2 regions of the Streptomyces sp. NPDC020958 genome follow, and region 1 is predicted to be linked to the other one. Evidence: riboswitches for the same ligand, from Rfam matches in the RefSeq annotation. Region 1 holds a riboswitch; the other holds the start of a gene.
The links. Region 1 has a riboswitch for ZMP and ZTP ahead of ACZ3KP_RS03905 (bifunctional 5,10-methylenetetrahydrofolate dehydrogenase/5,10-methenyltetrahydrofolate cyclohydrolase). Riboswitches for the same ligand answer to the same signal wherever they lie in the genome.
Positions count from the first base shown of each region.

Region 2: it holds a riboswitch for ZMP and ZTP, as region 1 does, so the genes downstream of both, ACZ3KP_RS40265 (glycine hydroxymethyltransferase) here and ACZ3KP_RS03905 (bifunctional 5,10-methylenetetrahydrofolate dehydrogenase/5,10-methenyltetrahydrofolate cyclohydrolase) in region 1, are expected to answer to the same signal.

Region 1 is NZ_JBVHFU010000001.1:852,464-867,447, reverse strand. It holds gene ACZ3KP_RS03985 (S1 family peptidase) at 1-252, shown strand, start outside; gene ACZ3KP_RS03980 (hypothetical protein) at 314-502, opposite strand; gene ACZ3KP_RS03975 (ROK family protein) at 602-1,747, opposite strand; gene ACZ3KP_RS03970 (Gfo/Idh/MocA family protein) at 1,889-3,088, shown strand; gene ACZ3KP_RS03965 (L,D-transpeptidase) at 3,114-3,809, opposite strand; gene ACZ3KP_RS03960 (SDR family NAD(P)-dependent oxidoreductase) at 3,950-4,780, opposite strand; gene ACZ3KP_RS03955 (hypothetical protein) at 4,831-5,364, shown strand; gene ACZ3KP_RS03950 (MBL fold metallo-hydrolase) at 5,405-6,034, opposite strand; gene ACZ3KP_RS03945 (S-(hydroxymethyl)mycothiol dehydrogenase) at 6,034-7,122, opposite strand; gene ACZ3KP_RS03940 (MBL fold metallo-hydrolase) at 7,322-8,692, shown strand; gene ACZ3KP_RS03935 (sulfite exporter TauE/SafE family protein) at 8,689-9,435, shown strand; gene ACZ3KP_RS03930 (metal-sensitive transcriptional regulator) at 9,449-9,751, opposite strand; gene ACZ3KP_RS03925 (rhodanese-like domain-containing protein) at 9,825-10,403, shown strand; gene ACZ3KP_RS03920 (ABC transporter ATP-binding protein) at 10,474-12,243, shown strand; gene ACZ3KP_RS03915 (hypothetical protein) at 12,324-12,620, opposite strand; gene ACZ3KP_RS03910 (nuclear transport factor 2 family protein) at 12,794-13,162, shown strand; ZMP/ZTP riboswitch at 13,265-13,347, shown strand; gene ACZ3KP_RS03905 (bifunctional 5,10-methylenetetrahydrofolate dehydrogenase/5,10-methenyltetrahydrofolate cyclohydrolase) at 13,374-14,231, shown strand; gene ACZ3KP_RS03900 (CU044_5270 family protein) at 14,235-14,984, opposite strand, start outside.
Region 2 is NZ_JBVHFU010000029.1:28,391-36,313, reverse strand. It holds gene rocD (ornithine--oxo-acid transaminase) at 1-602, opposite strand, end outside; ZMP/ZTP riboswitch at 706-796, shown strand; gene ACZ3KP_RS40265 (glycine hydroxymethyltransferase) at 829-2,283, shown strand; gene trpS (tryptophan--tRNA ligase) at 2,385-3,398, shown strand; gene ACZ3KP_RS40255 (2'-5' RNA ligase family protein) at 3,539-4,123, shown strand; gene ACZ3KP_RS40250 (decaprenylphospho-beta-D-erythro-pentofuranosid-2-ulose 2-reductase) at 4,137-4,892, opposite strand; gene ACZ3KP_RS40245 (FAD-binding protein) at 4,915-6,297, opposite strand; gene ACZ3KP_RS40240 (phosphatase PAP2 family protein) at 6,449-6,973, shown strand; gene ACZ3KP_RS40235 (decaprenyl-phosphate phosphoribosyltransferase) at 7,063-7,923, shown strand, end outside.

The DNA of each region.
Region 1 (14,984 bases):
GCCTCGGCCGCGCCGTCCACGTCGGCCACCCACAGCACGATCGCGCCGAGCGCGGCCTCGCCCGGCTCGACCGCGCCGGTCGGCACCTCGCAGGACACCAGCCTGGCCGCCCGGCTCACCGACACCCGCAACGTCGGTCCTGGACTGCTGGTGATCGGGGGCAGTCTGATCGCCCTGGTGGGGACCCGCTTCTTCCGCGCGGAGCAGGAACGCAAGGCGTACCAGCGCTACTACTCGGCGACGTGGGGCTGACGGAGGCCGGAGGGGACCGCGAGAAGGGCACCCGGTCGGTGCGGGTGCCCGGGAGCGTCGGTCAGGCCGCCTGATCCGGCTGGTGCGGGGCCGCCGCCGCCCATTCGAGGACGAGCCGCTGGTACTCCGCGCGCTGCTCGGTGCTCAGTGTCCCGCCCGACCGGAGCCACAGGGCCCGGATCTCCTCGTTGACCTCGTCGGCCGATCGCTCGGTGACGGCTTCAACAGTGGTGGACATGGTGTGAAGCATATGCCGCTCCGCGTGAAGGCGCCGTGAGTAAGTACGACCGATACGGACATATCGGACCGTGTTGCTCATCACGTCAACGTGTAAAGGAGACGCAGCAGTTCAGCCCCCGGTCCGGCCGAGAACCAGTACCTGGATGGCCAGCACGGCGGCGCCCCGCGCCCAGTCGTGGAAGTCGGAGACCTTGGTCTCCAGGCGGATCGGGGCCGCCAGGGGGTGCCGGTGGGCGCGCACGGCGTCCCACACCGCGTCCCCGGCCACATCCATCAGGCCGACCCCCTCCCCGGCGAGCAGGATCTTCTGCGGCATCGCGAAGTTGGAGATCTGGGCGAGCAGGGTGCCCAGCGCCCGGCCGGCCTCACCGATCACCCGTGCAGCCATCGGCTCCCCCGCGGCGGCGCCGGCCAGGATCTCCTCGTACGAGGCGTCACGGCCGGTGGCGGCCCGCACCTGGTAGCGGATGCTGGGGACGGTGAGCAGGGACACGGCGCTGCCGCGCTCGCCCTGCGGGGTGAGCGGGCCCCGCGGGTCGATGATCCAGTGCAGGCCGAAGCCGCGGTCCTCCTCGGCGTACGGGACCCGCCTGCCGCCGAGCACCAGGCCGTAGCCGATCCCGGCGCCGATGGTCAGAACGACGAAACGGTCGAGTCCGCGGCCGGCGCCGAACCAGGTCTCGGCCTCGACCAGGGCGGCCACGTCGTTCTCCACGACGACCGGCAGCCCGGTGCGCCGCCGCACCAGCTCGGCGAGCGGGACGTCACGCCACCGCAGGTACGGCGACTCACCGACCACCGCGTGCGCCCGCACGAATCCGCCGACGCCGATACCGAGGCCGGCCACGGCGGGGTGCCGACCGGCCAGCTCGGCGGTCATCGCGGCCACCAGGTCGGCGACGTACTCGGGATCGCGGCTGGTGAGGGGCCGGTCGAGGCGGGCGACGATGTCGCTCCTGAGGTCGGTGACGACTCCGTAGACCATCTCCTCGGTGATCTTGAAGCCGAGGAACGAGCGGGACTCGGCGACCACGTCGAGCGGCTGCGAGGGGCGGCCCTGGCGGGCCTCCGGGGCACCCGCCCAGGGGGCCTCGACGAGCAGACCGGACTCGATGAGCGGCTTGGTGAGACGGGTGAGGCTGCCCTGGGACAGGTTCAGCCGGCGGGCCAGTTCGGTGCGCGACAGCGGCCCGTGGACGAGCACCTCGATCGCCACGGAACGCTCCGCGGAGCTCAGCGGCAGCCAGTCGGTCACGGCACCCCTTTTCTTCCGGCACTGAAGTAATCGGGCCACCCTACTGTGCGCCGGGTGCGCCGGAGAAGCGCCCGCCTGCCACCTTTCCTACTTCCCTCCGCCCCTTGACGACGATATTCTTTCGCAGCAAAAGTAACCACCATGACTTTCTCACTCGGCATAGTCGGTGCAGGCCAGTTCTCCGGCCAGTTCGCCACGCTGTTCCAGGCCCATCCCGGCGTCGGCGACGTGTACGTCACCGACCTGCTGCCCGAGCGGGCGGAACAGCTCGCCGCCGCCCAGAACCTGGCCGGCACCTTCCCCTCGTACGACGCCATGCTGGAGTCCGGCGTCGACGCGGTCGCGATCTTCACCCAGCGCTGGACGCACGGCCCGCTGGTGCTGCAGGGCCTGAACGCGGGCAAGCACGTGTACTCGGCGGTCCCGATGGCCGTCACGACGGAGGAGATCGCGGCGATCATCGACGCGGTCAAGGCCACCGGCCTGACGTACATGATGGGCGAGACCAGCCAGTACAACCCGGCGACCGTGCACGCCCGCAACCAGATCGCCCAGGGCGCCTTCGGGCGGCTGTTCTACGCCGAGGGCGACTACGTCCACGACATGGACCTCGGCTTCTACGACGCGTACCGCTACAGCGGCGGCGAGAACTGGAAGGCGACCGCCAGCTATCCCCCGCTGCTGTACCCGACGCACGCGGTGGGCGGGGTGCTGGGCGCCTGGCAGACGCACGCGGTGAGCGTGTCCGCGATCGGCGTGGTGGACGAGCGCGGGGACGGCGTCTTCGACAAGGACGTCAGTCAGTTCGGCAACGACGTGTCCAACGCCACCGCGCTGTTCGAGGTCGCGGGCGGCGGGTCGTTCCGCACGAACGAGTTCCGGCGGGTGGGCTACCCGTCCCACATCCGTGAATCGCGCTTCCGCTTCTTCGGGACCGAGGCCAGCATGGAGCAGCTGGCGACGGTCGCCCTGTGGCAGGACAAGAAGGGCGTGCAGGACATCAGCGAGCTCCTCGAGCCCAAGCCGACCATGTCCCCGGACGACCCCTCGCTCCAGCACATCGCGCCGGAGCTGCGGGCGGCCTTCACCTCGGGGTCGGCTCCGGTGCACGACCGGTCGCGGCTGCCGCGCGAGTTCGACGCGCTGCACAACGGGCACGAGGGCAGCCACCACTTCCTGGTCGACGACTTCGTGACGGCTGTGAACTCGCGCACACTGCCGTCGGTCAACGCGTGGGTGGCCGCCCGCTACACCCTGCCGGGCATCATCGCGCACGAGTCCGCGCGGCAGGGCGGGGCCAGGCTGGACATCCCGGACTTCGGGGACGCCCCGGAGAGCTGAGCCCCCCGGGACGGGCCGGGTGCCGTCAGGTGCCCGGCTTGCGGCCGTAGACGAAGACGTCGTCGCCGGTCTTCAGCAGCGACCAGTACTTCTTGGCGACGGTGGGGGTCATGTTGACGCAGCCGTGCGAGCCCGGCGGGTTCCACATGCTGAGGTTCACCGAGTGGAAGGCCTGGCCGCCGTCGAAGAACTGGCTGTAAGGCATCGGCACGTTGTAGACGGACGAGACGTGGTCGATGTCACGCCAGTAGATCTTCTTCAGGCCGGTGCGGGTCACGAAGCCCTTGCGGCCGGTGCGGACCGGGACGGGACCGTAGACCAGCTTGCCGCCGTCCTGGATCCAGCTCAGCTGGAGGCTGAGATTGACACAGGCGATGCGGCCCTTGTTCGTCGGGCACTTGCCGTCCCTGTTGGGGTTGTTCCCCACGGCCTTCTGCTTGTTCATCAGGTCCATCACTCCCCAGGTGACGGAACCCGCGTAGCCCACGGCAGGCGTGATGCCGTGTTTGTTCTGGAATGCCTGGATCGCCTTGCAGTCGGCGGTGGACTGCCTGCCGTCGACCGGCCGGCCGAGGAACTTCTCCACCTGCTTCTGGTAAGGCCCCGCCTGCGTGGTGCAGCTCGCGGCCTGCGCCGGTGCGGCGGAGAAGGCGAGCGCGAGCGGCGCGACGAGCCCGGTGAGCCCGACCGCGACGGCGCTCCTTCTGCGTATGTCCCCCATATGAAGTACGTCTCCTTCCTGTGTCCTGCTGCCTCGTCGCCCTAGACCGTCCGATCCACGGCATTGGTTGTAGCCCAGGCCTGTCTGTGACGAAACGGTGAACTTCGGTACCGGGGTCCCGCCGGCTCGGCCGGGCCACGCTACTGCGCTCCACCGCGACGGGGCACGGCGGATCCCCCGGTGCGGTGCGGTCGCAGGGCCGCGTGGAAGCCCGTGTGCACCGCGGTGAGACCGCCGTCGACGCGCAGGGTCGTGCCGGTGATCCAGGCGGCGTCCCGGGAGGCCAGGAAGGCGACGGCTGCGGCGATGTCCGCCGGTTCGCCGACCCGGCCCAACGGGTAGAGCGCTGTGACGGCGTCGAGTTCGTCGTCCCGTCCCGCCCAGGCGGAGGTGCGGACCGTGCCCGGCTCCACCAGGTTGACCCGGACCCCGCGGGCGGCCGCGTGACCGGCGAGGGTGCGGGTCAGTGAGACGAGGGCCGCCTTGGCGGCGCTGTAGGCGTGGTTGCCGAAGTCGGCCTCGGCGTTGACGGAGCCGATGCTCACGATCGCGCCCCGGCCGGAGACGGCGAGGTGCGGGAGGGCGGCGCGGCAGCAGCGGTGGACGCCGGTGAGGGTGATGTCGAGGTCGAGGTCCCACGCGTCGTCCGGCTGGTCCTCGAAGAGCGGGACGTCGGGGGTGCAGTGCGCGGCGCCGTTCACCAGGACGTCGAGTCCGCCGAAGGAGGTGACGGCCCGCTCGACGGCCGCTTCCACCGAGTCCCGGTCGGCCACGTCGCAGGCGCACGCCGACGCCGCGAGCCCCCGGTCCCGCAGCCCGGCCGCCGTCCGCTCCGCCTCGGGCAGGTCCCGGTCGGTCAGCAGCACCCGGCCGCCCTCCTCGGCCAGTCGCCGGGCGGCGGCGGCGCCGACGCCGCGGGCCGCGCCCGTGACGAGGATCCGGTGTCCGGCGAAGCGAGGGAGTCCGGTCATGGCAACGACGGTACGGGCGCGAGGATCAACAGGACAGATAGCGTGCGCACATGTCCGCCTTCTTGCAGCAACTCCCGGCTCTCATAGGCGTCGTGATCGGCGCGCTCGGTTCGTATCTCGCCGTGGTCCGGGGTGACCGGGCACGGTTTCGACGGGAGCAGGCGGCGCGTTGGGACGAGCGCCGGCTGACCGTGTACAGCGAATACGCGCGGGCGCTCAAGAGGTCGGTGAATCTCACGTACCGCGTCGCCTCCCACCTCGGCAACGACCCCCATCCGCACCCGATGTCCCCGGCCGAGGCCGAGCCGCTGCTGGCGGAGGCGACCGACGGGCGCGACCCGGCCGGTGAGGCGCTGATCATGCTGGGCAGCCCGGCCGTGGTGGAGCGGGCCCGGGAGTGGGTGACCACGGTGATGGAGATGGAGAGGTTCATGCGGTCGGGGACGGTCGACCCGGACGCCTGGCAGCACCTGCTGGAGCGTCAGCGGGCCGGCCGCGAGGGGTACTACAGCGCGGTACGGAAGGACCTCGCGCTGCCGCCCGGGCACCCGGCGCGCTGGCCGACCCGGACGACGACCACCTGACCGGGCCGCCCGCGCGCCTTCCGTCCGCGCCGCGTCCCGCTCAGTGCCCCCGGGCGATCCACTCCTCCAGGTGGGGCGCCTCGGCACCGATGGTGGTGGGGTCGCCGTGTCCGGTCAGGACCTTCGTCTCCGGCGGGAGGGTGAGCAGCTTGTCCCGGATGGAGTCGATGATCGTCGGGAAGTGCGAGTACGAGCGCCCGGTCGCGCCGGGGCCGCCCTGGAAGAGGGTGTCGCCGGTGAAGACGGCGCCCAGGGCGGGGTCGTACAGGCAGACGGCGCCGGGCGCGTGACCGGGGGTGTGCAGGACGGTCAGGTCGGCGCCCGCGGCCTCGATGACCAGACCGTCGGACAGGTGGTTGTCGGGGTCGCGGTCGGGGTGGGTGAACTTCCACAGCGGCAGGTCGTCGGGGTGCAGCCAGATCTTGGCGCCGGTGAGGTCCGCGAGGGCGGGCGCGGCGTCGATGTGGTCGTTGTGGGCGTGGGTGCAGACGATCGCCTTCAGTGTGCGGTCGGCGACCGCCTCGGCGATGGCCTCGGCGTCGTGCGCGGCGTCGATGACGATCACCTCGCGTTCGTCGCCGACGATCCACACGTTGTTGTCGACGTCCCAGGTGCCGCCGTCGAGGGTGAACTGCCCTGAGGTGACGAGTCGTTCGATGCGCGTGGTCATCACAGCACCACCACCGAACGCAGCACGTCGCCGCCGTGCATCCGCTCGAAGGCCTTCTCCACCTCGTCGAGCTGGATGGTCTCGGTCACGAAGGCGTCCAGCGGCAGCCTGCCCTGCAGGTGCAGGTCGATCAGCATGGGGAAGTCCCTCGACGGCAGGCAGTCGCCGTACCAGCTGGACTTGAGGGCGCCGCCGCGGCCGAAGACGTCCAGGAGCGGGAGTTCGAGCTTCATCTCGGGGGTGGGCACGCCGACCAGGACGACGGTGCCGGCGAGGTCGCGGGCGTAGAAGGCCTGCCGGTACGTCTCCGGGCGGCCGACCGCCTCGATCACGACGTCGGCGCCGAAGCCGCCGGTCAGTTCGCGGATCGCCTCGACCGGGTCGCTCTCGCGGGAGTTCACCGTGTGGGTGGCGCCCAGGGTGCGGGCCTTCGCCAGCTTCCGGTCGTCGATGTCGACGGCGATGACCTTCGCGGCGCCCGCCAGGATCGACCCGGCGATCGCCGCGTCGCCGACACCGCCGCAGCCGATCACGGCGACCGAGTCGCCCCGGCCGACGTTGCCGGTGTTGATCGCGGCACCGATGCCCGCCATCACCCCGCAGCCGAGCAGTCCGGCGACCGCCGGGGAGACGGCCGGGTCGACCTTGGTGCACTGTCCGGCCGCCACCAGCGTCTTCTCGGCGAAGGCGCCGATACCGAGCGCCGGGGAGAGCTCCTGCCCGGTCGACGCGAGGGTCATCTTCTGCTTCGCGTTGTGGGTGTTGAAGCAGTACCAGGGGCGGCCGCGCAGACAGGCCCGGCAGTTCCCGCACACCGCACGCCAGTTGAGGATCACGAAGTCGCCGGGTGCCACGTCGGTGACGCCCTCGCCGACCGATTCCACGACACCGGCGGCCTCGTGGCCGAGCAGGAAGGGGAACTCGTCATTGATCCCGCCCTGCTTGTAGTGCAGGTCGGTGTGACAGACCCCGCAGGCCTGCACCTGCACGACGGCTTCGCCCGGCCCGGGGTCCGGCACCACGATCGTCTCGACCCGCACGGGCTCGTCCCTGCCCGGTGCGATCACGCCGCGTACTTCCTGCGCCATGGTCCTGACCTTTCGTCGCTCTGCTGACGTGCTGCCTTCCGACCCTACGCGTGACTGATCGGTAACGGCACGGAGCACGTCGATCAGCGCGGATCTTTCCGGCCCGCCGCCTCCAGATACCCCCAGGGGTACCTCTGCTACGGTGTTCGACATACCCCCCGGGGTAATGGAACCGGGGAGCGAGGAAAGGAGTGCTGCCGTGTCCTTCGTCGACACCGTCGAGGTGCCCGGGCTGGGCAACCGCGGCTATCTGGCGGGCGGCGCGCACGGCGCCGTCGCCGTCGACCCGCCCCGGGACGTGGACCGGGTGATCGAGGCCGTCGCCCGGCGCGGGGTGCGGCTCACGCATGTCGTGGAGACCCACGTGCACAACGACTACGTCTCCGGCGGCCTCGAACTGGCCCGCCTGACCGGTGCCCGGTACGCGGTGCCGGCCGGGGCGCGGGTGGCCTACGAGCGGGTGCCGGTGGCCGACGGGGACGTCCTGGGGATCGAGCAGGGGCTCGCGCTGCGCGCCCTGGCGACCCCCGGACACACCCCGCACCACACGTCGTACGTCCTGGAGGAGGCCGGCCGGGCGGTGGCCGTCTTCACCGGGGGCTCGCTGCTGATCGGCACGGTCGGCAGGCCCGACCTGGTGGAGCCCCGGCTGACCGGCGAGCTGGCCCGGGCACAGCACGCCTCCGCGCACCGGCTGGCCGCCGAACTGCCGGACGGGACGGCGGTGCTGCCGACGCACGGCTTCGGCAGTTTCTGCTCGGCGGGCGACGGGTCCGGCACGGCCACCACCATCGGCCGGGAGCGCACGGTGAACGCCGCCCTGGTCAAGGACGTCGACACGTTCGTGGCCGAGCTGCTGGCCGGGCTCGACGACGTACCGGCGTACTACGCGCACATGGGGCCCCTGAACGCGGGCGGTCCGGCCCCCGTCGACCTCAGCCCGCCACGCCGGGCGGACGCCGCCGAGATCGCGGCGCGGCTGGCCGCCGGGGAGTGGGTGGTGGACCTGCGCGACCGGGTGGCGTTCGCCGCCGGACATGTGCCGGGCAGTCTCAACTTCGAGGCCGGCGGCCAGCTGGCCACCCAGCTGGCCTGGCTGCTGCCCTGGGGCAGGCCGGTGACGCTGCTCGCCGAGTCGGCCGACCGGATCGCCGCCGCCCAGCGGGAGCTGACACGCGTCGGCATCGACCGCCCGGCCGCGGCCGCCACCGGGACCCCGGAGTCCTGGCTGCGGGCGGGCGAACACCCCCGGTCCTTCCCCCGGGGCACCTTCGCGGAGCTGGCCGCGCACGGCCCGGAGGGCGTCGTCGTCCTGGACGTGCGCCGGGACACCGAGCGGTCCGCGAACCACGTGCGGGGTTCGGTCCACATACCCCTGCACCAGCTGCGGGAGCGGCTGGACGACATACCCACCGGCACGGTGTGGGTGCACTGCGCGGGCGGGATGCGCGCCGCCGTCGCCGCGTCGCTGCTCGACGCGGCCGGGCGGGACGTGGTCGCCGTCGACGACGCCTTCCCGGCGGCCCGCGCGGCAGGACTTCCGGTGCTTCCCGCGGACCCGACCGGATGAGCACGCTCCTGCTCGCCCTCGACGCCGGGGCCCTCACCGGGCTGGCGCTCGGGGCGCTGGGCGGCGGCGGCAGTGTGCTGGCCGTGCCCGCGCTGATCTACCTGCTCGGCTTCACCCCGGCCGCGGCCGGGGCCGCGAGCCTGGTCGTGGTCACGGTCACCTCGGCGACCGCGCTCGTCGCGCACGCCCGCGAGGGCACGGTGCGCTGGCGGGCCGGCGCGCTGTTCGCGGCGGCCGGTATCGGGCCGGCGGCGGTGGGCGGGCTGGTGTCCCGGCATCTCCCGGGCGCGCTGCTGACCGGAGCGTTCGCCGTGCTGGCCGCGGCGGCGGCGCTGCGCATGCTGCGGCCCGCCGTTCCCCGCGCCTCCCCCGTCCCTGGGCGGCCCTCCCGGGTGGCCGGGGCGGGGGCCGGGCTCGGGGCGGTGACCGGGGTGCTCGGTGTGGGCGGCGGCTTTCTCGCCGTACCGTCCCTGGTGAACGTCGTGGGCCTGCGGATGCGCGCGGCGGTCGGCACCAGCCTGCTCGTCATCACGATCAATTCGCTCACCGCGCTGGCCGCGCGCACCGGTTCGGCGGCGGACGTCGACTGGTCGGCGGTGGGCCCGTTCGCCGGGGCCGCGGTCCTCGGCGCCTGGGACGGCAGAAGGCTCGCGGCCCGGCTCTTCGCGGGCACGCTCCAGCGGCTGTTCGCCTACGCGCTGCTCGCGGTGGCCGCGTTCATGCTGGCCGACGCGGTGCGCTGACGCCGGCCGGCGGTCAGGCGAGCGACAGGAACAGCTTCTCCAGGCGTGCCTTCATGTGCTCGGCGGTCTCGCCGTCCGTGCCACCCCGGGCGGGATCGATGACGCACTGCTGGAGTCCGGTCGCGATGATCGCGAAGCCCGCCCGGTCCAGGGCGCGCGAGGCGGCGGCCAGCTGGGTGACCACGTCCTCGCAGTCGCGACCCTCCTCGATCATCTTGATCACTCCGGAGATCTGCCCCTGCGCCCGGCGCAGCCGGTTCAGCACCGACTTGAGTTCATCGGCCTCGAACTGAAGCTCCACAACCACTCCTCCCATACCCGTAGGGGTATTTTACCGCGCCCTCCGGGCCATCCCCTCGTCCATCGTCCCCAGGAAGGATCGCACCACCATGACCACCCCTCCCCCCGGTATCGACCCGGACCACGCCCGTGCCCGCCTCCGGGAGCTGACCGTCGTCGACGTCCGCACCCCGGGCGAGTACGCCGCCGGTCACCTCCCCGGCGCCCACAACGTCCCGTTGGGCAGCCTGCGCCGGGCGCTGCCCGCGCTCCGTGCCGTCGGCGGCGGGCTCCTCCTCGTCTGCGCCTCCGGCACCCGGGCCGAGCAGGCCCGGGCCGACCTCGCCGAGCACGGCGTCCCGGCGTCCGTCCTCACCGGCGGCACCCGCGGCTGGACCGAGCGCGGCCACGACCTGCACCGGCCGGAGCGCGGGCCCTCCCGCTCACCGTGGGCCATGGAACGCCAGGTCCGCCTCACGGCCGGGGCGGCCGTCCTCGCCGGACTGGGCCTCGGCCTCGTGCACCCCGCCTGGCGGCTGCTGCCGGCCGGCGTGGCGGGCGGCCTGGTGTTCTCCGCGCTCACGGACACCTGCGGCATGGCGGCGCTGCTGGCGCGGCTCCCGCACAACCGGCCGCACGCGACCGACCTCGACGCGACCCTCGCGAGGCTGGGTTCCGCCCGCGGCTGATCCGGCGCCGGGACCGGCATCCCCCGTCGTAGCCTGGGGGGCGCCGCCCACCGCCCGGACGAGGAGCACCGTGACCGCCGCAGCAGCAGTTCCGCCGAGCGACCGGAGCGGCCCGTCCGTGTTCCGGCTGCTCCTGTCCTATGTACGGCCGCACCGCTGGGCCCTGTTGGCGGGCGCGCTGCTCTCGCTGGTCACGGGCGGGACCGGGCTGCTGCTGCCGCTGGTGGCCCGGGGGCTGATCGACGACCTGTCGCACGACCGTTCCATCACCGGGAAGCTGCTGGCGATGGCGGCCCTGGTGGTGGGCAACGCCGCGGTGGGCGCGCTGGGTTCGTACGTGCTCAGGCGCACCGCGGAGTCGGTGGTGCTGGGCGCGCGGCGCACCCTGTCGTCGTACCTGCTGCGGCTAAGGATCACCGCCGTGGACCGCACCGAACCCGGTGACCTGATGGCGCGGATCACCTCGGACACCACGCTGCTGCGCGAGGTGACCACGGACTCGCTGGTGGCCCTGGGAACCGGCGGGCTCACCCTGGTCGCCACCGTGGTGATGATGGGGGTGGTCGATCCCGTGCTGCTGGCCGTCACGCTCGTGGTGATCGCCGCTGCGGGCACCGTGCTGGGCACGATCGTGCCCAGGATCAACCGGGCCAGCCGCCGGGCCCAGGACGCGGTCGGGGTGATGGGGGCCTCGCTGGAGCGGGTGCTGGGCGCCTTGCGCACGGTGAAGGCCTCGGGTGCCGAGCACCGGGAGGAGCAGGCCCTGCACGCGGCGGCCGAGGAGTCCTGGCGGCAGAGCGTGCGGGCCGCCAAGTGGTCGGCGGCGGCGGGCAACACGGCGGGACTCGCGATGCAGCTGGCGTTCATCACGGTGCTGGCGGTGGGCGGTGCGCGGGTGGCGACCGGCGCCATCGGCGTGGGCACGCTGGTGGCGTTCCTGCTCTACGTCTTCTACCTGATGCAGCCGATCCAGCAGGTCGTCGGGGCGATCACCCAGTACCAGTCCGGCGCCGGCGCGCTCGCCCGGATCCAGGAGGCGCTGCGACTGCCCGCCGAACCGCCCTCCGCGCCCGCAGAGTTGCCGTCCGCCGGTGCCGAACCGGCCGCCGTCGCCTTCACCGACGTACGTTTCCGCTACGCCGACGACCTGCCGTACGTCCACCACGGGGTGAGCTTCGACATCCCCGCCCGGGGCATGACGGCCTTCGTCGGGCCGTCCGGTGCGGGCAAGACCACCGTGTTCTCGCTGATCGAGCGGTTCTACGACCCGGAGTCCGGCACGATCGCCGTGGACGGCCGCCCGCTCGACGCATGGGAACTGCCGCTGCTGCGCTCGGCCATCGGGTACGTCGAACAGGACGCGCCGGTGCTGTCGGGGTCGTTGCGGGACAATCTTCTGCTGGGCAACCCGGAGGCGGACGAGGACGCGGTCGCGCGGGTGGTCAAGACGACCCGGCTGGACGGACTGGTCGCGCGGCTGCCGGACGGGCTCGGAACCCTGGTCGGGCATCGCGGGACCAAGCTGTCCGGGGGCGAGCGCCAACGGGTGGCGATCGCCCGGGCGTTGCTGCGCAGGCCCCGGCTGCTGCTGCTCGACGAGGCGACCTCGCAGCTGGACGCGGTGAACGAGGCGGCCCTCAGGGACACGGTCGCCGACGTGGCCCGGTCGACCACGGTGCTGGTGGTCGCGCACCGCCTGTCGACGGTGACGATGGCGGACCGGATCGTCGTGATGGACGCGGGCCGGGTCCGCGCGGTGGGCACGCACCGGGAACTGGTGGCGGCGGATCCGCTGTACGCGGAGCTGGCGGCGACCCAGTTCCTGGCCTCGGAGCACTGAGGGCGCGGACGAAGAAGGGAAGGGGAGGGGAGGAAGGAGGGCCGTCCCCCGCCGGGACGGCCCGGGGGATGCGGCCGGGATCAGGCTTCGATGCCCGGCAGCAGCCCCGTGGCGGGCGCGGCCAGGTCGGTGACCTGGTGCAGCTCGCCGAGCTTGTGGACTCCGTTCAGGCCCTGCACCTGCTCCGAGACCTTCGGCATCCTGCCCTGGTACTTCGCGGGGATGTCGCTGGTGGCGACCGAGTCGAGCACCCCGAGCGCGGTGAGCTTCCCTGGATGCTGCGGGCTCGCGTCGGCCGCGTTCGCCAGCGGCGCGGCAAGGCCGGTGACCCCGACGGCCAGTCCGACGGCGGCGACGATACGTCGTGTTGAGATCATGCCCTCAGCAACGGCCCCGGCGCCGGGCCGGACACGGGCGGCCGCCCGGCCTCACCCGTCAGGAGGAGCGCCCGGCCTGCGTTTGCCGAGCCGTCCGGGACGGAGGAGCCTCGGAGTGAGGGGCTCTCGCGGCCTGCTCCCGCATCGGGTCGCGGGCCCCGCAGGAGGTCACCATGGGCACCACGACAGGCTCCACGTTCGACACCGACACACTGCGCCGGGCCATAGAGGGGAACACCGGGAACTCCCTGCTGGCGCTCTACACGGACGACGCGGAGATCCGCATCGTCGACCGCAACGCCCAGCCCAGCCATCCGAAGATCCTGCACGGCCGCAAGGACATCGCCGCGATGCTGGACGACGTCTACAGCCGGGACATGACGCACAAGCTGGACCGGTGCGTCGTGCAGGGCGACCGGGCCGCGTTCACCGAGTCCTGCGAGTACGCGGACGGCGTCCGGGTGCTCGCCGAATCGATGATCACGTTGCGCGACGGAAAGATAGCCGAACAGATCATGATCCAGGCATGGGACGACGAGTAGTCGGCCGAGGCCCGAGGGTCCAGGTCAGCACCCGTGTGACCTGGACCTTCTCGGTGTGCGCAGGACTGGGACACACGCGTCGCGGCGCCCTCGGTTAACCTGGGGGCGGGCCGTGACTGGCGCTGAGGTGGAGCACCACCGGGGAGCGGCCCGCACCGTCGATGCCGTGCGCCTGGGCGATCCATCGTGCATCAGCTCAGGAGTGTGCCCCATGCCCCAGACGTCCCAGGGCCGTCTCATGGACGGAACCGCCGTCGCCCGCCGGATCGTCGAGGAGACCGCGCGGCGGGCCGCAGACCTCACCGCGCGCACCGGCGTCACGCCGTGTCTGGCGACCGTGCTGGTCGGTGACGACCCCGCGTCCGTCACCTACGTACGGATGAAGCAGAACCGCAGCCGCAAGGCAGGCATCGCCTCCCGGCACGTGCCCCTGCCCGCCGCCACGACCACCGACGAACTGGTCGGCGTGCTGAGGGAGTTGTCCGCGGATCCCGCGGTGCACGGCATCCTGCTCCAGCACCCCGTCGGCGAACACGTCGACGAGCGGGCCGCGTTCGAGGCGATCGCCCCGGAGAAGGACGTGGACGGCGTGACCTTCGCGTCGTTCGCGACGATGAGCTTCGGGCTGCCGGGCTTCGTCTCCTGCACACCCGGCGGCATCCTGCGGCTGCTCGACGCGTACGACGTCGACCCGGCCGGGAAGCGGGCGGTGGTCGTGGGCCGCAGCGCGATCCTCGGCAAGCCGACCGGCATGCTGCTCCTCGCCAGGGACGCCACCGTCACCTACTGCCACTCCCGCACCCGGGACCTGTCGGCGGCCGTGCGCGAGGCGGACATCGTGGTCGCCGCCGTCGGCCGGCCCCGGCTGATCCGGGGCCAGGACATCAAGCCGGGCGCGGTGGTGCTCGACGCGGGCTACAACGAGGGCAACGTCGGTGACGTCGACTTCGACACCGCCGTCGAGCGGGCCTCGCTGATCACGCCGGTGCCGGGCGGCGTCGGCCCGATGACCATCGCCGTGCTGCTGGAGCAGACGGTGACGGCGGCCGCCCGGCAGCTCGGGGCGTGAGGGTCAGCGCAGCCAGGCGCTGTACTCCATGACGTCCCCGGCCCGCACGCCGTACTCGGGATCGTCCCGGGTGAACGTGGTCTCCAGGCCGAGTACGGCGCCGGTACCCGGGTCCAGGATCAGCATCCGGCGGGCGCCGGCGGCCCCTTCACAGACGTACGCCTGCCCGGTGCGGCCGAGGCGGTCGGTGACCTGGCCGGCCGGGCGCAGTCCCTCGGCGTCGGCGAGGAGGGCGGCCAGGGCGGCCGTCTCGCGGGCGCCGAGTGTCCAGTTGTCCAGCAACTCCCGGGTGGCGTCGAGGAGTTCACTGGTGGTGAGGGTGCTGCTGTTGACGAGCTCGGACAGGTAGGTACGCAGCTTTCCGGGGTCGTGCGGGGGCGTGGCCAGCGGCGGGGCGTCGCCCCACATCGGCGGGAAGGTGTGCCGGCTGAGCACCTTCCCGTCCTCGGCGAGGCCGCCGTCGGTGAGGACCGGACGGCCCGGGTGGCTCGGGTCGGTGGCCACGACCACCTCGGTGTGACTGCCGTCCGCCCGCCAGCGCACCACGCGCTCCTCGGGAAGGGTGATGGGCGGCCCGTCGTCACTCATGCCGAGACTCCAGGACTGCACGTGGGTGCCCTGGCGCAGCCCCGGGGACCCGTCGACCGCCGCGACGCGGGCCAGTTCCGCGACCTGCGCGAGCGGTACGGCGGTGGAGTGCGCGCGGACGGCCAGCGGCCGGGGCGCGGCGACGGCGGGTACGGTGCCGGAGCC
Region 2 (7,923 bases), on a different contig from region 1:
ACCCCGGCCTCGCCCTGGATCGGCTCCAGGAGCACGGCGACCGTGTTCTCGGTCAGCGCGGCGCGCAGGGCCGTCAGGTCGCCGTACGGGACGATCTCGAAGCCGGGCGTGTACGGCCCGTAGTCCGCCCGTGCCTCGGGGTCGGTGGAGAAGGAGATCACCGTGGTCGTACGGCCGTGGAAGTTGCCGCCCGCGACCACCACCTTGGCCATCTCCGCGGGCACGCCCTTGACCCGGTACCCCCACTTCCTGGCCGTCTTCACCGCCGTCTCCACCGCCTCCGTCCCGGTGTTCATCGGCAGCACCATCTCCATCCCGCACAGCTCCGCCAGCTCGGTGCAGAACGCGGCGAACCGGTCGTGGTGGAAGGCCCGGGACGTCAGGGTCACCCGTTCGAGCTGCGCCTTCGCCGCCGCGACCAGGCGCGGGTGGCCGTGTCCGAAGTTCAGCGCCGAGTAACCGGCCAGGAAGTCCAGGTACCGGCGCCCCTCGACGTCGGTCAGCCACGCCCCCTCGCCCGTGGCGATCACCACCGGCAGCGGGTGGTAGGTAGGCGCGCTGTGCAGCTCGGCGGCGGCGACGAGGGCTTCCGTAGTGGTCACGGCGACTCCGGGGGACGCGGCGGGATTACCCCTTTCCTACCTCTTGTCCGTGCCCGACTGGTGGACGCCACGGCCCCCGGGCCGGGCGTGCCCGGTAATGTGACCGGAGGGCCGTGACTGGCGCGCTGGGATGGGACCGACCATCGGGGAGCGGCTCGTGTTGTGACCGAGTGCCGTGCGCCTGGGCCGAACCGTGAGTGCCGAACGACATGTCCGGAGGTCCCGAATGACTGACAAGTCCGCGCCCCTGTCCACCGAGTCCACCGCCTACCGCGCCGCCCTCGACGTGATCCGCGCCGTCGAGCCGCGCGTCGCCGACGCCATCGGTCAGGAGGTCGCCGACCAGCGCGAGATGCTCAAGCTGATCGCGTCCGAGAACTACGCCTCCCCGGCGACCCTGCTCGCGATGGGCAACTGGTTCAGCGACAAGTACGCCGAGGGCACCATCGGCCGCCGCTTCTACGCCGGCTGCCGCAACGTCGACACCGTCGAGGGCCTCGCCGCCGAGCACGCCCGCGAGCTGTTCGGCGCCCGCCACGCCTACGTGCAGCCGCACTCCGGCATCGACGCCAACCTGGTCGCCTTCTGGGCCGTCCTCGCCGACCGCGTCGAGGTCCCCTTCCTGGAGAAGTCCGGCGCCCGCCAGGTCAACGACCTGACCGAGGCCGACTGGGCGGAACTGCGGCAGGCCTTCGGCAACCAGCGGATGCTCGGCATGTCCCTGGACGCGGGCGGCCACCTCACCCACGGCTTCCGCCCGAACATCTCAGGAAAGATGTTCGACCAGCGCTCCTACGGCACCGACCCGGCCACCGGCCTCATCGACTACGACGCGCTGCGCGCCCAGGCCCGTGAGTTCAAGCCGCTCATCATCGTCGCCGGCTACTCCGCGTACCCCCGCCTGGTGAACTTCCGGATCATGCGGGAGATCGCCGACGAGGTCGGCGCGACCCTCATGGTCGACATGGCGCACTTCGCGGGCCTGGTCGCCGGCAAGGTCCTCACCGGCGACTTCGACCCGGTCCCGCACGCCCAGATCGTCACCACCACCACCCACAAGTCGCTGCGCGGCCCGCGCGGCGGCATGGTCCTGTGCGACGACTCCCTCAAGGACCAGGTCGACCGCGGCTGCCCGATGGTCCTCGGCGGCCCGCTCCCGCACGTCATGGCCGCCAAGGCCGTCGCCCTCGCCGAGGCCCGGCAGCCCGCGTTCCAGGACTACGCCCAGCGGATCGTGGACAACTCGCGCGCGCTGGCCGAGGGCCTGATGCGCCGGGGCGCCACCCTGGTCACCGGCGGCACCGACAACCACCTCAACCTGATCGACGTGGCCTCCTCCTACGGCCTCACCGGCCGCCAGGCCGAGTCCGCGCTCCTCGACTCGGGCATCGTCACCAACCGCAACGCGATCCCGGCCGACCCGAACGGCGCCTGGTACACCTCCGGCATCCGCATCGGCACCCCGGCGCTGACCACGCGGGGCCTGGGCACGGCCGAGATGGACGAGGTCGCGGGCCTGATCGACCGCGTCCTCACCACCACCGAGCCGGGTACCACGAAGTCGGGCGCGCCGAGCAAGGCGAGCCACGTCCTCGACGAGAAGGTGTCCACGGAGATCGCCCAGCGCGCGACCGACCTGGTGGCGGGCTTCCCGCTGTACCCGGAGATCGACCTCGGCTGAGTGCCCCTGAAAGGGGCGCGGGGAACTGCGCGACCGGCCCCCAGCGGCCCGCGGTTCCCCGCGCACCGAAACCCCCCGAGGTCTCTGAGAGAATGGTGAACATGGCCTCAGACCGACCTCGCGTGCTCTCCGGCATCCAGCCCACCGCCGGTTCGTTCCACCTGGGCAACTACCTCGGCGCCGTCCGCCAGTGGGTGGCCCTCCAGGAGTCCCACGACGCCTTCTACATGGTCGTCGACCTGCACGCGATCACGGTCCCGCAGGACCCCGCGGACCTGCGCGCCAACACCCGGCTCGCCACCGCCCAGCTGCTCGCCGCCGGCCTGGACGCGGACCGCTGCACCCTCTTCGTGCAGAGCCATGTCCCCGAGCACGCCCAGCTCGCCTGGGTCATGAACTGCCTCACCGGCTTCGGCGAGGCCAGCCGGATGACCCAGTTCAAGGACAAGGCGGCCCGGCAGGGCGCCGACCGCGCGAGCGTCGGCCTGTTCACGTACCCGATCCTCCAGGTCGCCGACATCCTGCTGTACCAGGCCCACGAGGTGCCCGTCGGCGAGGACCAGCGCCAGCACGTCGAGCTCACCCGTGACCTCGCCGAGCGCTTCAACGGCCGGTTCGGCGAGACCTTCACCGTCCCGAAGCCGTACATCCTCAAGGAGACGGCGAAGATCTTCGACCTCCAGGACCCGTCGATCAAGATGAGCAAGTCGGCGTCCACGCCGAAGGGCCTCATCAACCTCCTCGACGACCCCAAGGTGACCGCGAAGAAGGTGAAGAGCGCGGTCACCGACACCGACACGGTGATCCGCTACGACCACGCTCAGAAGCCGGGCGTCTCGAACCTGCTCACCATCCACTCCACCCTCACCGGCACGTCGATCGCCGAGCTGGAGCAGGAGTACGAGGGCAAGATGTACGGCGCGCTCAAGACGGACCTCGCCGCCATCATGGTCGAGTTCGTGACCCCCTTCCGCGAGCGCACCCAGCAGTACCTGGACGACTCGGAGACCCTCGACTCGATCCTGGCCAAGGGCGCGGAGAAGGCGCGCGCGGTCGCGGCCGAGACCCTTGCGCAGGCCTACGACCGCGTCGGCTTCCTGCCCGCCAAGCACTGAGCCGTCACCGGGCGGAGCGAAGCGCTGCACATCACTTCGGCCACGGCTGCCCGCGAGGCGGCCGTGGCCGTACAGTCGATAGCCGGACGGCCGGGTACGAACCCGACACCCGTCCACCATCACGACCGACGGGAGATGACGTGGGGACCGTAACGATCGGCGTGTCGATCGCGGTCCCGGAGCCTCACGGCAGCCTGCTCCAGGAGCGGCGCGCGGGCTTCGGCGACGCCGCGGCCCATGGCATTCCCACGCACGTGACCCTGCTGCCGCCGACCGAGGTCGACGCGGGGGCGCTGGCCGCGGTGGAGGCCCACCTGAGCGAGGTCGCCGCGGCGGGCCGGCCGTTTCCGATGCGGCTGTGCGGCACCGGTACGTTCCGGCCGCTCTCGCCGGTGGTGTACGTCCGGGTGGACCGGGGGGCCGAGGAGTGCGCGTGGCTGCAGTCGCGGGTGCGGGACGCGTCGGGGCCGCTGGAGCGGGAGTTGCAGTTCCCGTACCACCCGCACGTGACCGTCGCCCACGGGATCGACGAGGCGGCGATGGACCGGGCGTTCGCCGAGCTGGCGGGGTTCGAGGCCGAGTGGCCGTGCATGGGGTTCGCGTTGTACGAGCAGGGGGCGGACGGGGTGTGGCGGAAGCTGCGTGAGTTCGTCTTCGGGGGCTCCGGGGTCGTCGTGCCTCCTCAGGTGGGGCATGTGGAGCGGGGAAGCATCGCCAGTCGGTAGGCCGCGGGCCCGACTAGATCGGCAGCCGCCGGAACACCGATCGTGGTGCGTGGCGCAGGGCCGACATCACCAGGCGCAGGGCGCCCGGTACCCACACCACCTCCGAGCGCCGCCGCAGGCCCGTCTCGATCGCCGTCGCCACCGCTTCCGGGGTCGTCGCCAGGGGGGCCTCCTCCAGGCCCTCGGTCATCCTCGACCGTACGAAGCCCGGCCGTACGACCATCACGTGCACACCCGTCCCGTGCAGGGCGTCGCCCAGGCCCTGGGCGAAGGCGTCCAGGCCCGCCTTGCTGGAGCCGTAGATGAAGTTGGAGCGCCTGGCCCGCTCCCCGGCGACCGACGACAGGACCACCAGTGAGCCGTGGCCCTGGGCCTGCAGGGCCCGTGCGCTCACCAGGCCCGCCGAGACGGCGCCGGTGTAGTTGGTCTGCGCGACCCGTACGGCGCTGAGCGGCTCGCGTTCGTCGGCCGCCTGGTCGCCGAGGACGCCGAAGGCCAGCAGGACCACGTCGACGTCGCCCTCCGCGAAGACCTTGCCGAGGGCCGCCTCGTGGGACTCGGGGTCGAGCGCGTCGAAGGGGACGGTGTGGACGTCGGGCCCGAGGGTGCGCAGGTGCGCGGCGGCCCGGTCGAGCGCGGGGGAGGGGCGGCCGGCGAGCCACACCGTGCGGGTGCGGCGGGCGATCAGCCGGCGGGCGGTGGCCAGCGCGATCTCGGACGTACCGCCGAGGACGAGCAGCGACTGGGGCATTCCGAAGGCGTCCTTCACGACAGCTCCTGACGACGGGGGGCTAGAGACCGAGACGGCGGGACAGGTCGGAGACGAACACCCCGCGCGGGTCCAACTCCGCTCGCAGGGCACGGAATTCGTCGAGCCTCGGATACATCGCGGCGAGCAGTTCGGGACGCAGCCGGGAGTCCTTGGCGAGGTAGACGCGGCCACCGGCGGCCGCCACCTCCTCGTCCAGTCCGTCGAGGAGGGCGGCGAGGCCGGGCAGGCCGGCCGGGATGTCCAGGGCGAGGGTCCAGCCGGGCACGGGGAAGGAGAGCCAGCCGGGGTCGGCGTCGCCGAAGCGTTTGAGGACGGCCAGGAAGGACGGGCAGCGGTGCTCGGAGACCCGGGTCACGATCCGGCGCAGCGTGTCCTCCCGGCCGTGTCCGACGGCGAACTGGTACTGGACGAATCCGGCCCGGCCGTAGACGCGGTTCCAGTGCGGGACGCCGTCCAGGGGGTGGAAGAACGTGGAGACGTGCTGGAGCCGGCCCACCCGGGCGCGGGGGGCCTTGCGGTACCAGACTTCGTTGAACAGGCCCACGGTGGTGCGGCCGAGGAGGCCGTCGGGGACGAAGGCGGGGGCGGCGGGAAGGGTGCGGGGGTGGAAGGCGAGGGGGGCGCGCCCGGCGCGGGTGTGCTCGCCGAGCGCCTCCCGGGGGGCGTGGTCGCCGCGCGTGAGCACCGCGCGGCCGGTGGCCGCCCCGCGCGCGAGCAGGTCGATCCAGGCGACCGAGTAGCGGTAGCGGTGGTCGGTGGCGGTGAGCCGGGTCATCAGGTCGTCGAGGTCGGTGGCGCGTTCGGTGTCGACGGACATGTACGACGTCTCGACGGGGAGGAGGCGGACGGTCGCCGTGAGGATCACCCCGGTCAGACCCATGCCGCCGGCCGTCGCGTCGAACAGCGGGGTGCCGCGGCTCACCGTGCGGACGTGGCCGTCGGCGGTGAGCAGTTCGAAGGACAGCACGTGACGGGAGAACGATCCCGAGACATGGTGGTTCTTGCCGTGGATGTCGGCGCCGATCGCGCCGCCCACCGTCACCTGGCGGGTCCCCGGGGTCACCGGGACGAACCAGCCGAGCGGCAGCAGCACCTCCATCAGGCGGTGCAACGAGACCCCTGCGTCGCACAGCACGGTGCCGCCGTCCGCGTCGATGGCATGGATGCGGTCGAGACCCGTCATGTCGAGCACGGCGCCGCCGGCGTTCTGCGCCGCGTCGCCGTACGCCCGCCCCAGGCCCCGGGCGATACCGCCGCGCACCCCGCAGGTGCGGATCGCGTCGGCCGCCTCCTGGTAGGTGCGGGGGCGGATCAGACGGGCGGCGGTGGGGGCGGTGCGGCCCCAGCCGGTGACGGGGACGGTGACTTCGGGCGCGGTGGGTCCGCCGGGCTTTCCAGGCATGGGGACGACCGTATCCCTGCCGTATGGGTGGTTATGGGTTTTACAGGGGATTGGTTACGAAAGATCACCTGACTCCCCGAAACGGGTGATTGTCCGAATGTCGCTCAATAGGGTCGTAGCTTTGGCCGCGTGAAGGTGAACAGTGAGTCCAATGGACGACATGGACCACCGGATCCTGACCGCGCTGCACGCCTGCGGCGCCGATCCACGCGTCGCGTCGGCCGCACGCGGTCTCTCCCTCGCCGGGGAACACGGTGCGCTCTGGCTCGCGGCGGGCCTAGCCGGGGCCGCCGTGGACGGCGCGCGGCGCGGCGCCTGGTTGCGCGGCACGGCGCTGGTCGCGGGCGCGCACCTCGGCAGCATGGCCGTGAAACGGGTCGTACGACGGGCGCGCCCCGCGCATGTACGGCCCCGGGTGCGGACCGCCGGCCGGCACTCCTTCCCCAGCTCGCACGCCACCTCCGCGACGGCGGCCGCCGTCGCCTTCGGGGCGCTCGGCGCGTCCGGACTTGCGCCCCTCGCGGTCGCCGTGTGCCTCTCCCGGCTGGTCGCCGGCGTGCACTACCCGACGGACGTGGCGGCGGGCGCGGCACTGGGAGCGCTCACGGCGCGCGCGGGAGCGCGTTGGATGCGCGAGGGAGTGCCCGGCGCCTCGCACGCGGGGAGGCGGCCGTGACCGAGACCGCCCACGCGGCCGGCGAGACGCTCGCCGACGGGACGCTCGCCGACGGGACACCTGCCGGCGAGACGTCTGCCGAAACGACACTGCACGAACAGCGCGGCCACCCCCTCCGGCCGTCCGGACGGGCACGCGCGCACCTCGCCCCCGGCCTCCTCCTCACGGGCCTGCTGAAGACCACCCGACCCAAGCAGTGGGTCAAGAACGTCCTCGTCATCGCCGCCCCGGCCGCCGCCGGGCGCCTCTTCTCGGTGTCCGCCCTGCTGCGCGAGGCCCTGGTCTTCGCCCTGTTCACCGCCTGCGCCGCCGCCGTCTACCTGATCAACGACGCCCGGGACGCCGAGGCCGACCGCGCCCACCCCGTCAAGTGCCGCCGCCCGGTCGCCGCCGGACAGGTCCCGGTCCCCGTCGCCTACACCGTGGGAGGCGTCCTGGCGGCCCTGGGACCCCTGCTCGCCGCCCGGCTGGCCCCACCCCTGGTAGCCGTCCTCCTGATCGCCTACCTGGCCATGCAACTGGCCTACTGCGTCAGCCTGAAGCACGTCCTGGTCGTCGACCTCGCCGTCGTCACCACCGGGTTCCTGATGCGGGCGATGATCGGCGGGCTCGCCCTCGGCATCCCGCTGTCCCGCTGGTTCCTGATCACCACCGGCTTCGGCGCGCTCTTCATGGTGTCGGCGAAGCGCTACTCGGAAGCCGTGCAGATGGCCGGGAAGGCGGGTGCCACGCGCGCGTTGCTCACCGAGTACACCACCGGCTACCTCCGCTTCGTCTGGCAGCTCGCCGCCGGGGTCGCCGTCCTCGCCTACTGCCTGTGGGCCCTGGAGGGCCACGGCGGACCCGGCGCCGGCCTGCTGCCCTGGCGCCAGCTGTCCATGGTCGCCTTCATCCTGGCGATCCTGCGCTACGCCGTCTTCGCCGACCGGGGCACCGCCGGCGAGCCCGAG